2 regions of the Vibrio sp. 9-16B-A1 genome follow, and region 2 is predicted to be linked to the other one. Evidence: predicted binding sites of a transcription regulator. Region 2 holds the regulator's gene; the other holds the start of a gene.

Region 1 (6,332 bases), on a different contig from region 2:
GGCTATATGTCCTTTTTGTCGGTTGCTGGGTAAGTTTTACAGCTGGTGTTGGCTTTGATAGGGTTTGGCGTCATCAAATTATAAGTAAAACGCAACATTGTATAGGAAGTAACCATGACTGAGGCGGCAGCCCCACAACCAAAAAGCTCCGGCGTTATAGGGTTCATTGAACGGGCCGGTAAGAAAATCCCTGATCCTGTGATCATCTTTATGTTTTTGTTCACCCTTTGTCTGGTGCTCACAGGTCTGATGGATGGCGTAAGTTTTGAAACCATCGGTAAAGGTGGCGAAGCGGTTCAGTTCAGCATTAAGAACATGCTGGCGACTGAAAACGTACGCTGGCTGTTCGATAATGCCCTGCTGCAAAACTGGCTGGCATTTGGCCACGGCGTTTTGGGTATCATTCTGATTGTAATGCTGGGGGTCGGCATTGCTGAAAACTCGGGCCTGCTGACGGCAGTAATCAAGAAAGTTGGCCTGAAGATCAGTGAACGCCTGCTGCCAATGCTGATTGTATTCCTGGGCATTATGAGCTCACTGGCGGCAGATGCCGGTTACCTGGTACTGATCCCGCTGGCTGGTCTTCTCTACGCTGGTCTGGGCAAAAACCCGCTGATCGGTATGGCGGCGGCGTTTGCCGGTGTATCGGCTGGTTTCAGTGCTAACCTGCTGCCTGCGACTCCGGTAGACGTGGTACTGGGTGTGAACGCCAAGATCTTTGCTGAATCTCAGAACGTGCCTTTCGTTGGCCGTAACGGTGAAGAGCTGAACCCGGCGACTATGCACTACTTCTTCGTACTGGTTTCCACTTTTATGCTGGCGATCGTTGGCGCATGGATCACTACCCGTTTTGTGACTCCGCGTCTGGAGAAGATGTCTTATCAGTTGCCGGAAGAAGTTAACTTTGACGAGTTTGAGCTGACCGCTGCAGAGAATAAAGGTCTGCGCTGGGCAGGTGTTGGCCTGCTGGTATCACTGGCGGTGATCTATGGCCTGGCGGTTGGTCCTCTGGCGACCTACACCAATGAAGCGGGCAAGGAAGTTACTCCTTACCTGAACAACATTATTCTGCTTATTTCGCTGGTATTTGCCATCACCGGTCTGAGCTACGGTTTTGCGACCGGTAAGTTTAAGAAGCTTCAGGACGTGGTTGCGGCCATGGTGAAGCAGATGAACACCATGGGTTATATCCTGGTACTGACTTTCTTCTGCTACAACTTCCTGGCGCTGCTGAGCTACTCTGGTCTGGGCACTTATGTGACTTATCTGGGGGCGACTTTCCTTCAGTCCCTTGGTCTGCAGGACTTCCCGGCACTGATGCTGGTTGGCTTTATCCTGACGACGGCGGTTATTAACCTGTTCGTTGGCGGCCTGACCTCTAAGTGGATGCTGCTTGGTCCGATCTTCGTACCTATGCTGTACCAGGTGAACCCGGACATGACCCCGGATCTGGTGACTGCAGCGTACCGCGTGGCGGACTCATCAACCAACATTATCACGCCGATGATGAGCTATGCAGGCGTGGTACTGGCCTTTATGCGTAAGTACAAGCCTGAGCTGACCTTTGGTGATGTGATAGCGATGATGGTGCCTTACTCTGTGGCGTTCCTGACCCTGTGGTCTGGTGTGCTGGTGGCTTTCTTTGCCTTTGGCCTGCCACTGGGCTTCTGATCCCTTTATCTCATGACAAGCCCGGCCATCGCGCCGGGCTTTTTGTTTGGTATACTAAGCGGCCTTATTTCCCCAAGAGAGCAACACGTGACCGGATTTACCCCTCAGGACGAACACTTTATGCGCCTTGCCATGGCGCAGGCAGAAAAAGCGGAACAGGAAGGCGAAGTGCCGGTTGGCGCTGTGCTGGTCAAAGACGGAGAGGTGATAGCTGAGGGCTGGAACCGTTCGATCACCACCAATGATGCGACTGCTCATGCAGAAGTGATGGCGCTGCGCGCAGCAGGGGATAAGCTGCAAAACTACCGTCTGCTGGATACGACTCTGTACGTGACCCTTGAGCCCTGCCCGATGTGTGCCGGCGCGCTGCTGCACAGCCGGGTAAAGCGGATCGTATTTGGGGCGCCGGATTTAAAAGCCGGAGCGGCGGGTACGGTGCTGAATCTGTTTGAATCCCAGGCGGCTTATCACTATGCGACGATAGAGTCCGGGCTTTTGGAGCAGGAGTGCAGGGAGCAGTTGCAGGCGTTTTTTAAACGTCGCCGTAAGGAAATTAAAGAGAAGAGAAAGCAGGAGAGGGAGTCTTAAGGCAAACACCAGAGCTGATGTTTGCCATTTGAGGGTTTATTCCATACACGCCAGGAAGCCACGGCTGCGCCAGATAACTTTTTTCTTGTTATTGGACAGCATACGCTTACGGCGGTTGGACGATACCGACTTTTTCACCAGACGGTTCATTTTACTTCTTTTAGAGAACATTCGTATTCCCCTTACCAATCTAACTGACGGCCGTTTTCGGCCTGTTATTATCATCTGTCTGAGGACAGTTTATCCCCTGACAGGTTTGTTATAGCGGGCGCATATTAAGGTTATATGACACTTCGCTGATCGTTTTGATTCACAAAAATAATGTATGGGTTTGCACGTCTCTTTTCAAGGGGTGAGGTGTGCCACAAAGTGCAGATTTGTGAGGCGTGCCACCAAATTATGGTGGCACATCTTAGTATTGGATTAGTTGTTGCTGGCTGTGGCCGATGAGGAAGTGCTTTCCGCGCTGCTGAGCGGGGATGATTCGACAACAGAGGCTGCCGCGGAAACCGCAGATGAAACCGGTACATCGATCACCAGCAGGTCACCGGTGTCCAGAGTCTGGTCGATGATCTGTTTCTTGTCTGAGTGGCCGATGATCGACTGGTAGTAACGGCGGATGTTTTCCACGTAGTTACGCGCTTCATCGCCACGGGCATAGCCGTAACGGGTAGTGCTGTAGTATTTCTTCTTCTTCAGCAGTGGCAGACGGTCTTTTACGTCGGCCCACGAGTCCGGGTCACCGCCCTGACGTTTGGTCAGGCGGCGCGCATCCATCATGTGGCCGTAACCCACGTTATAAGACGCCAGTGCAAACCAGATCTTCTCGTGCTCAGAAATGGAGTCCGGCACCCGTTTCACGATCCGGCGCAGGTACTCAACGCCACCACGCACTGACTGTTTTGGATCCAGGCGGTTAGTTACGCCCACACTCTTCGCGGTGGGCAGGGTCAGCATCATCATACCGCGTACACCGGTCGGAGATTTGGCGAGCGGATTCCAGTGGGACTCCTGATAAGCCAGTGCAGCGATCAGGCGCCAGTCGAACTCTTTGGCGTATTTCTTAAACAGCGGTTCCCATTTAGGCAGCTTGCTGTCGAGCGCGCGGATAAAGGCGCGGGTATCGACAAAATCAAAGCTTTCAACGTGGCCGAAGTATTTCTCTTCCAGCCGGTCCAGTTTTCCGGAGACTTTCATTTCACCGAAATACTCGATCAGCAGCGCGTACAGGCTTTCATCGTCTGAGCGTCGCATAAACCAGGAGGTCGGCTGATCTTCGGTCACCTCAAAGGCGACAGCCAGGGATGGGTAGATCCGCTGTGCAAGCGACAGTTCCACCGAATCGGCCATGGTCAGCTGCAGCTCTCCCTGCGATACCTGTTGCAGCAGATCGTTGACGTCAGAGTCTGAACTCGTGTCAAAGCTGAGCTCCGGATGTTCCTGTCTGAGCAGTTCAAGGCTGCGCTCAAAGTGCGAGCCCTTTACCACGGTGAGGGTTTTCTCTCTTTCGGCCAGCTGTTTCAGGTTGCGCGGGCGGTACTCGCCTTTCTTGTATACCACCTGCTGGCTGACATAGTAGTAGGTCGGACCGGCGCGGAAGCTTTTCAGCCGCTCCGGTGTCTGGCTCAGACCCGCGGCGATCATATCGATCTCGCCACGCTGCAGCGCAGGAAAAAGTTCTGCCAGACGGTAGGCGGGTTTCATTTCGAGTTTTACATCTAACTCATTGGCGAACTTCTTGGCAAGTTCGTAGTCGAGTCCGGTTGGCCCGTCCGGGCCGATATAGTATGAGAGCTGGTTGTTGAGCGTACCCACCCGCAGGGTGCCGCGCTCGACAATTTTCTCGAGTTCATTTTTCGGATCGGACTCTATCTGGCAGCCAATCAGACCAAGGCCTACGGCCATGATGGTGACTACTTTAATCCATCCGTTTCTGGTTCTGTAATTCTTCAAAATCCAACACTCATACATCATATCTGCCTGCCTTTATACCAAAGCCCACCGGGGGGGCAAAGCAGCAGAAATAAAAACAGTGAAAAGCGACCGGAAAATCCGCGATTAAAAAAAAACACGCAAACGGTTGCTTTTGTGGTTACGTCACAAAAATTTTTGCTCTATAATACGCCCGCACAAGCGAGGTGAAATTGGGATAAGTTTTACAAATTGTACTTAACCTGCTGAATTTATTCCAATATCACCTTAACTAACTGCATAAGAGACCTAAGCACATGAGAATTTTGCGTGGCTCCCCAGCTCTTTCTGAGTTTCGTGTTAACAAACTACTGGAACTTTGCCGCGAGCAAGATCTGCCGGTAACAGGTATTTACGCAGAGTTTATGCACTTTGCTGACCTGACCGCTGACCTTGACGCGCCTGAGCTCGACAAACTTGAAAAGCTGCTGACTTACGGCCCGACTATCGAAGAGCATGAGCCGCAAGGTCTTTTACTGCTGGTGACTCCGCGTCCTGGCACTATCTCTCCGTGGTCTTCAAAGTCTACCGACATCGCACACAACTGTGGTCTGGACAAAGTAAAACGTCTGGAGCGTGGTACTGCGTACTACATCGAATCTTCACAGCCTTTGAATGCTGAACAGACCAACGCCGTGAAAGCGCTTATCCACGACCGCATGATGGAAGTGGTTTTCACTGAGCTGGAAGCTGCAGCAGCACTGTTTACTGTAGCTGAGCCTGCGCCGGTTGCTCAGGTAGATATCCTGGCCGGTGGCCGCAAAGCACTGGAGGAAGCGAACGTTTCTTTGGGTCTTGCGCTGGCAGAAGACGAGATCGACTACCTGGTTGAGAACTTCACCAAACTGGGCCGTAACCCGAACGACATCGAGCTGATGATGTTTGCTCAGGCGAACTCGGAGCACTGTCGTCACAAGATCTTCAACGCGGACTGGACTATCGATGGCGTAGACCAGGAAAAATCGCTGTTTAAGATGATCAAAAACACTTACGAGACTCACCCAGATTACGTTCTGTCTGCGTACAAAGATAATGCAGCGGTAATGGAAGGCTCTAAAGTAGGCCGTTTCTTCCCCAACCCGGAAAGCCGTCAGTACGGTTACCACCAGGAAGACGCGCACATTCTGATGAAGGTGGAAACCCACAACCACCCGACTGCGATCTCGCCATGGCCTGGTGCTTCTACCGGCAGCGGTGGTGAAATCCGTGACGAAGGCGCGACCGGTATCGGTGGCAAGCCTAAAGCGGGTCTGGTTGGTTTCACCACGTCTAACCTGCGTATTCCTGGCTTCGAGCAGCCATGGGAAACTGATTTTGGCAAGCCTGGCCGTATCGTAACTGCGCTGGACATCATGACCGAAGGCCCTCTGGGTGGCGCGGCGTTTAACAACGAGTTTGGCCGTCCTAACCTGCTGGGTTACTTCCGTACTTACGAAGAAAAAGTGACCTCTCACGCGGGTGAAGAGATCCGTGGTTACCACAAGCCAATCATGATCGCTGGTGGTATGGGTAACATCCGTGACGAGCACGTACAGAAGAAAGAGATCCCGGTTGGTGCAAAACTGATCGTACTGGGTGGTCCGGCGATGAACATCGGCCTGGGTGGCGGTGCGGCTTCTTCTATGGCCTCTGGCCAGTCGGCAGAAGATCTGGACTTTGCTTCCGTACAGCGTGAAAACCCTGAAATGGAGCGCCGTTGTCAGGAAGTGATCGACCGCTGCTGGCAGCTGGGTGAGCAAAACCCAATCGCCTTTATCCACGATGTGGGTGCGGGCGGTATCTCTAACGCACTGCCTGAGCTGGTAGACGACGGCGAGCGCGGCGGTAAATTCCAGCTGCGTGACGTACCAAACGATGAGCCGGGCATGAGCCCGCTGGAAATCTGGTGTAACGAGTCCCAGGAACGCTATGTAATGGCGGTTGCTCCTGAAAATATGGACGTGTTCGACGCTATCTGTAAGCGTGAGCGCGCACCGTACGCAGTAGTGGGTGAGGCAACTGAAGAGCGTCACCTGACTCTGGAAGATTCACACTTCGACAACACGCCAATCGATATGCCTATGGATATCCTGCTTGGCAAGCCGCCGAAGATGCACCGTGAT
Region 2 (6,332 bases):
ATTCAAATCAGCTTCTCAAAGACATTATCTCCAGTGAGTATACGTTTAAGGACGTGTCGCAGGACGTACTGAAGGTGCTTGACCACCTTAAGATCCAGTCGGCGCACTTTGTCGGCATGTCCCTTGGTACCATTATCGTCCGTAATCTTGCCGAGATTGCCTCTGAGAGGGTGAAAAGCATGGTGCTGGGCGGCGCGGTTACCCGTTTTAATACCCGCTCTCAGGTGCTGGTTAAGCTGGGAGACTGGAGCAAGCACTTTATCCCTTATATGTGGCTCTACAGCCTGTTCGCGTTTATTGTGATGCCGCAGCGCAGTCAGCGGGAATCGAGGCACATGTTTATCCGCGAAGCGAAGAAGCTGTGTCAGAAGGAGTTTAAACGCTGGTACACCCTGGCGGCAGAGGTAAACCCTCTGATGCGCTATTTCAAAGACCGTGACCTCTCTATTCCAACCCTGTACCTGATGGGGGAGAGGGATTACATGTTCATCCAGCCGGTGAAAGAGATGGTGAAAGTGCACCAGGAGAGCACGCTTGTGGAAATTCCTGGCTGTGGTCACGTCTGTAACGTGGAAAAGCCGGATGAGTTTAACCAGACTTCGATTGATTTTATTCGTCAGCACGCCTGAGTTCTCTACTCAGGCTAACATTTAAAGACTCTTGCCGCACTTCCAGCATACTCCAAACTGCGCTTCAATCTCCTCCTGGCACTCCGGACAGCGCCAGGGTTGCCCCGGATTCACATTACTCATTCTGTGCTGTTCTATCAGTCCGCTGGCCTGCTTAAACTGCTCAGGTCTGAACAGCCAGATATACGGTTCGCTGTCTGAGCCGAATGGCAGCTCTCCCTGCAGCCCGAACAGCCCCTCACCCCGCACTTCAGCATCTATGCCATGGGTTTTCAGCATCTCACACAGGATATGAGCCTCAGGCGGTGTGGAAGCGTGACACAGCTTCATGAACGCCCCTCAGATGTGCCGTCCGGTACGCTGCGAAACCTTGCCATCAGCCATTTCACTGCGACCGGGAAGATCCCCAGCAGGGCGAATGAGCCCAGTACCGCAGGGGAAGCGATACCTGAAAGCGATTCTATCTGAGCCAGCTGAGTACCGGCGTTGACGTACACTGCGGTGCCAGGCAGCATGCCTATCTGACTGATGAGATAGAAACGGCCGGCAGAGATAGGGGTCAGGCCCATCACCAGATTAATCAGAAAAAACGGGAAAACCGGGATAAGCCGCAGGGAGAAGAGATAAAACGCGCCGTCGCGCTCAATGCCCTGATTGATGGTGGTCAGCTTACTGCCAAAGCGCTGCTGGACCCAGTCACGCAGCAGGTAGCGGCTGCTGAGAAATGCCAGGGTTGCACCAAGGGTGCTGGCGAAAGAGACCAGCAGCAGGCCGTTGGTAAAGCCAAACAGGGCGGCAGCCAGCAGGGTAACCACGGTAGCGCCGGGAATGGAAAGCGCGGTCACCGCAACGTATAAAAGAAAGTAGCCACCAAAGGCTAACAAAAAGTTTTGTTCAATAAAGCCCGCCAGCGCCGCCTGCTGCGTTTTGGCGTTTTCCAGAGTCAGCAGGGGACCAAACTGATAACCCAGCCCCACAATAGCGGCTAACAGTACGATTCCGATAACGACCTTTTTGTTCATCTCAATATTCCGTTTTTATGTCTCTTAGAATTATGACAGGGAAACAGTGAGATTTCTTTCAGATATAAAGAGTTTCATTGTGGTGGCCGGTAAAGCCCGTAAACTGCGTACCACGTACCACGTACCACGTACCACGTACCACGTACCACGTACCACGTACCACGTACCGCGCAACCAAAAACACCGGCATCAAGCCGGTGTTTGTTCACGTTAAATTTTTAGCCCACCTGACTGAGCAGTTCATCACGCCGGGCCTGTGGAATAACAGACCAGTGACTGCCGCGGATCGCTCCCTCAAGCGCCCATAACAGTTCTACGCCCACTTTGCCTGAATGGCTTTGCTGGATGGCTTTATATGCGCCTGCTGCACCCTGATTTTGCAGCTCTTCCACACTGCAGATACCGGCTTTTTTAAGCATTCGTTCGGTACCAAGGCGAAGATTAGGCAGATCTTTCAGACGGTCAGGTTTGGCCTGAGCCTGCTGCTCTTTCTCCTGGCGGGCAATTTCGAGTGCGTGGGTGGCTTCTTCAATGATGATGTTCGGTGTCTGCCACATTGCCTCTGGCAGGGCGAAGTATTTGGTGACCACGGGGAAGCCGCGTTTTTTGTAAATGTAAGGTTCGAAGCCGGCCAGTTTGAAATCTTTTGCTTTCTGGTTGTCAGCGCGGATGAAAAGGGTATCGCCAACCACCAGTGCAAACATTACGTCGTCCGCGAAGACGCCGAAGCCTCCGAACATTGAACGGGATTTAATAGTTCCCAGACTCTCGAAGAGTCTCAGCGAGTTTTTTAGAGTAGGTTTGTTCATGCTGTATGTCCCGGTTTAGAAGTTCCGCCACTAAATTCAGGTCCGAGCATTTGAGCAAATCGATGCATGACTGATAGCGCGAGCTCGCGCTGGTGTGCATATTTGCCATCGGCAACCCCGCTACCATCCCAGTCCCTGACACGTCTCAGTTACTGGATTAGGCCGGTGGCTTTGCGTCCCACCCTTTCAGGTGGTTTGCCCTGTGCGTGACATCAGTTCAGGTTTTCATTTGAAATCGTATTTCGGAGAAAGCCTGATATAAAAAATAATAGTGAAAAAGCGGAATTAACATCACACTCGTCTGCATTTAGTGTGACATTGATCCAAATAAAAGCACGCGTTATGCGTGCTTTGTTTCATTATGCTGCCTTATCCAAGGCGTTTAACTGACTTACGTTCAACCAGCTCAGGTTGCATCTCGAACACGCGGCGCTCATGTTCTTTATCTTTGATGCGCTGCAGCAGCAGCTCGAATGCTGTTTTACCCACACGGCGTTTAGGCTGGTGGATGGTCGTCAGTGGTGGCGAGAAGTACGCCGACAGGTCCATGTTATCGTAACCGATCACGGAAACATCATCAGGGACGCGTAAGCCTTTTTCCTGAAGGCGGCTGATAAGACCCAGCGCCATGGTGTCATTGAAGCAGAACACAGCGGTCGGACGTTTGTCCATCGCCAGGATTTGCTCTGCTGCCATGACAGCAGTATCACATTCGAAGTTACCTTCAATGATGTTCTTCTCTTCGAATGGCAGACCGGCTTCTTCCATTGCGCGTTTGTAACCGGCGATACGCTCTTTACAGATCGCTTTCTCAAACTGACCAGACAGACACATAATGTCTTTGTGGCCGTTTTTGATCAGATAACTGGTCGCCAGGTAGCCACCTTCTTCTGAGTTATCGATGATCTTATCGGCACCTGAACTTTCAGGGCCCCAGTCCATGATAACTTTAGGGATGTCCGCGTGAGCATCAAGCATTTCACGCAGCTCTTCGGTCAGGTCAGAACACATCACCAGGATGCCGTCGACACGTTTTTCTGCCAGCATGCGGATATAGTCGCGCTGCTTTTCGTAGATACCGCCTGTATTACACAGGATCAGGGTGTAGCCCTGGCGGTAACAGTAGCTTTCCACACCATCAACCACTTCCGAGAAAAACGGGTTGGTTGACTGGGTGACCAGCATACCGATAGTACGGGTAGTATTACATTTCAGACTGCGCGCTACGGCACTCGGAGCATAGTTTAGCTCTTTTACTGCCTGCAGCACTTTTTCCTGCGTTGCTTCAGCAACAAAGCGGGTTTTGTTAATCACGTGCGAGACTGTGGTGGTGGACACCCCAGCTAAACGCGCAACATCTTTAATTGTGGCCATATATTTGTTCCTGTTTCTGCCGTATGGGCGCTTTTATCAGTTCTGCCGCAGGGGAAAAGGCCATACTGCGGTCAGAAAAGTTGGCGTGAAAAGCGAACCTGGCTGAAAACATATCTGTTAAAAAACAAAAAACCGCTAACTAACAGCGGCTTACCTTGCTTTCCAAATGGTTTATCATATTTTATCGTTTGCGGTCACAATTCTAGACTCATAATTGAGACCTGACAATCATAAATATGTCATTTTGCCGCGTTTCCATCACACAAATTAATTTTTCTTAACGCCAGCTAAAAAGGTCTGGCAGGCCTATTCGCCCGCCAGGTAGTGTCCGTCCAGGATCAGGAAGTCATGCAAAAGCGACGCTACCGCGGCATAAAAACCAAACTCGTCAAACTGCTGACATTTTTGCTTAAACTGAGGAACCCAGCTCAGCAGGTACTCATCAATGAAGGCTTTCTGTTCCAGGAGCGATGCTTCGAACTTCTCCGGTTTTTCACACTCGTTGGAGCGGATGATGAGGTTACCCAAAAAATCGAGCTCAACGGCCAGGTGATCCGCCGGTTCGTTGAAGCCTTCCTGCATTGAAATGCCTTTTTCCTGCATCAGTTCTTCCATCTGCCGGGCAGGCTCATCATTGAGCAGGCCGCTTTTGCCAATGTACATCGAGGCATAGGGCAGGGCGGCGTTTTTGTCAGTGGTCAGGAACAGACCACAAAAGTCAGCGGCCAGTTCGATCATGGCATCTTCTCTGTCCTGCAGACGGTTAAGGGCATCAACCAGGGCGGTAGTGGACGCTTTCAGCTGCTCTGTTTCACCCAGGCCGCTGATGAAGCTGCGGATCTCAGGGGTGTGATAGGTCGCCAGCTCTTTTTCATTGATCTCCCTGGCAAAGAGGCTGGACAGCCACCAGTATATTTCGGCACGCTTTTCGTTAAACAGCTTGCTCTCTTGCATGTCGGGTACTCCGTAAACTATTGATGTGGCGATTGTATCGCATATATATGAACAGCATCCGGTCGGGTTATGTAAGAAAAAGTGTTGTTTTGACAATATGTTAACAGTCGTCTCCGGTTTGTCTTGCATCAATAAAACCCGGGAAACACTATTAATTTTAGCCTATTTGCTAGAAATGTAACGGATTGTGAATAGAATAATAATGAAATCAGAAGAAATATAAGTGGTGTAGATGAGCTATCACGTTTTGGTCGTTGAAGACGATGTAGTAACACGCAGCAAACTGGCGGGTTACTTTCAAAATGAAGGGTATACCGTCAGCGAAGCCGAAAACGGCGAGCAGATGCGCGAAGTGCTGGCAAACAGCAGTGTGGATCTGGTGATGCTGGATATCAACCTTCCCAGTGAAGATGGGCTGATGCTGACCCGGGAGCTGAGAAGCCAGTCGGATATCGGTATTATCCTGGTGACCGGCCGTACCGACAGTATTGACCGCATTGTCGGGCTGGAAATGGGGGCAGATGATTACGTGACCAAGCCGTTTGAGTTGCGCGAGCTGCTGGTTCGGGTGAAAAACCTGCTGTGGCGGATTTCTCTGGTGGCTGAGGCCCGCTCAAGTGAGACCCGTAAGGAAGAGTCCGGACAGCTTATCCGTTTTGGTGAGTGGACCTTTGATGTTCAGCGCCGCGCGCTGAGCCGTAATGGTGAGCCGGTGAAACTGACCAAGGCCGAGTATGAGCTGTTAGTCGCGCTGTCGTCTCATCCTAATAAAGTACTGAGCCGTGAGCGTATTCTGAACATGATCAGTCACCGTGTGGATGCGCCTAACGACAGAACCATTGATGTTCTGATTCGGCGTATGCGTGCCAAGATGGAGCAGGACCCGAAGAACCCGCAGATCTTTGTGACGGTCCACGGTGAAGGGTATATGTTTGCCGGAGACTAGTTCAGGGCTGCGGATATACGCATAAAAAAACGGGAGCACTGACAGTGCTCCCGTTTTTCTTAATGAGAGTGTTTTTACTCCATCGGAGAAACTTCCGTTGCAGGAGTTGTTGTGGTTGGCGCTGCGTTGGTGGATGCTGAAGCCTGACTATGAGTGTCGGCTGCAAAATCTCTCAGGCCGCTCCACAGCTGGCCCATGGTTTCATGCCAGTAGGTTTCGCTCCACTCCAGGTATTTGGCTGACGGGCGGTAGCGGTTCCATGCCTGCATCTGTGCATCGTGTGCCAGGAAATTAGTCGGGGCAGGGATTGGGTCCAGGCCTGCATCATGGAACTCATTCATCGCGCGCTCCATGTGGCTGGCAGAGGTCACCAGTACCATGCGTTTGCGTGAAACAAACACGGCGGCCTGGCGTGCTTCTTCCCAGGTGTCTTTGGCGGTTTCAAGCAGCACAATATCGGTTTTGGGTACGCCGAGCGCCAGTGCAACTCTGGCCATCATGCGGGCGTGACTGATTTCTGAGCCCCCGGCATAACCTGAGAGGATCAGTTTGGAGCCCGGATACATTCTCAAAATCCGGATCCCTTCAGTCAGGCGCA

What was found. The regulator PurR, encoded in region 2, represses purine synthesis genes. The targets are predictions, from matches to a motif close to TNANGNAAACGTTTNCNTNA.
Region 1: a site for PurR is predicted at 4,328-4,347, ahead of purL (phosphoribosylformylglycinamidine synthase). Genes of this name have one in related genera too.

Annotation. Positions count from the first base shown of each region.
Region 1 is NZ_JBSDZD010000001.1:617,097-623,428, reverse strand. It holds gene ACVB80_RS02840 (AbgT family transporter) at 115-1,671, shown strand; gene tadA (tRNA adenosine(34) deaminase TadA) at 1,684-2,259, shown strand; gene ACVB80_RS02830 (hypothetical protein) at 2,296-2,430, opposite strand; gene mltF (membrane-bound lytic murein transglycosylase MltF) at 2,683-4,164, opposite strand; gene purL (phosphoribosylformylglycinamidine synthase) at 4,488-6,332, shown strand, end outside.
Region 2 is NZ_JBSDZD010000002.1:212,626-218,957, reverse strand. It holds gene ACVB80_RS04700 (alpha/beta fold hydrolase) at 1-629, shown strand, start outside; gene ACVB80_RS04695 (DUF2007 domain-containing protein) at 651-959, opposite strand; gene ACVB80_RS04690 (TVP38/TMEM64 family protein) at 956-1,651, opposite strand; gene ACVB80_RS04685 (TfoX/Sxy family DNA transformation protein) at 1,870-2,460, opposite strand; cyclic di-GMP riboswitch class I at 2,568-2,670, opposite strand; gene purR (HTH-type transcriptional repressor PurR) at 2,830-3,834, opposite strand; gene torD (molecular chaperone TorD) at 4,141-4,788, opposite strand; gene torR (two-component system response regulator TorR) at 5,021-5,734, shown strand; gene elyC (envelope biogenesis factor ElyC) at 5,809-6,332, opposite strand, start outside.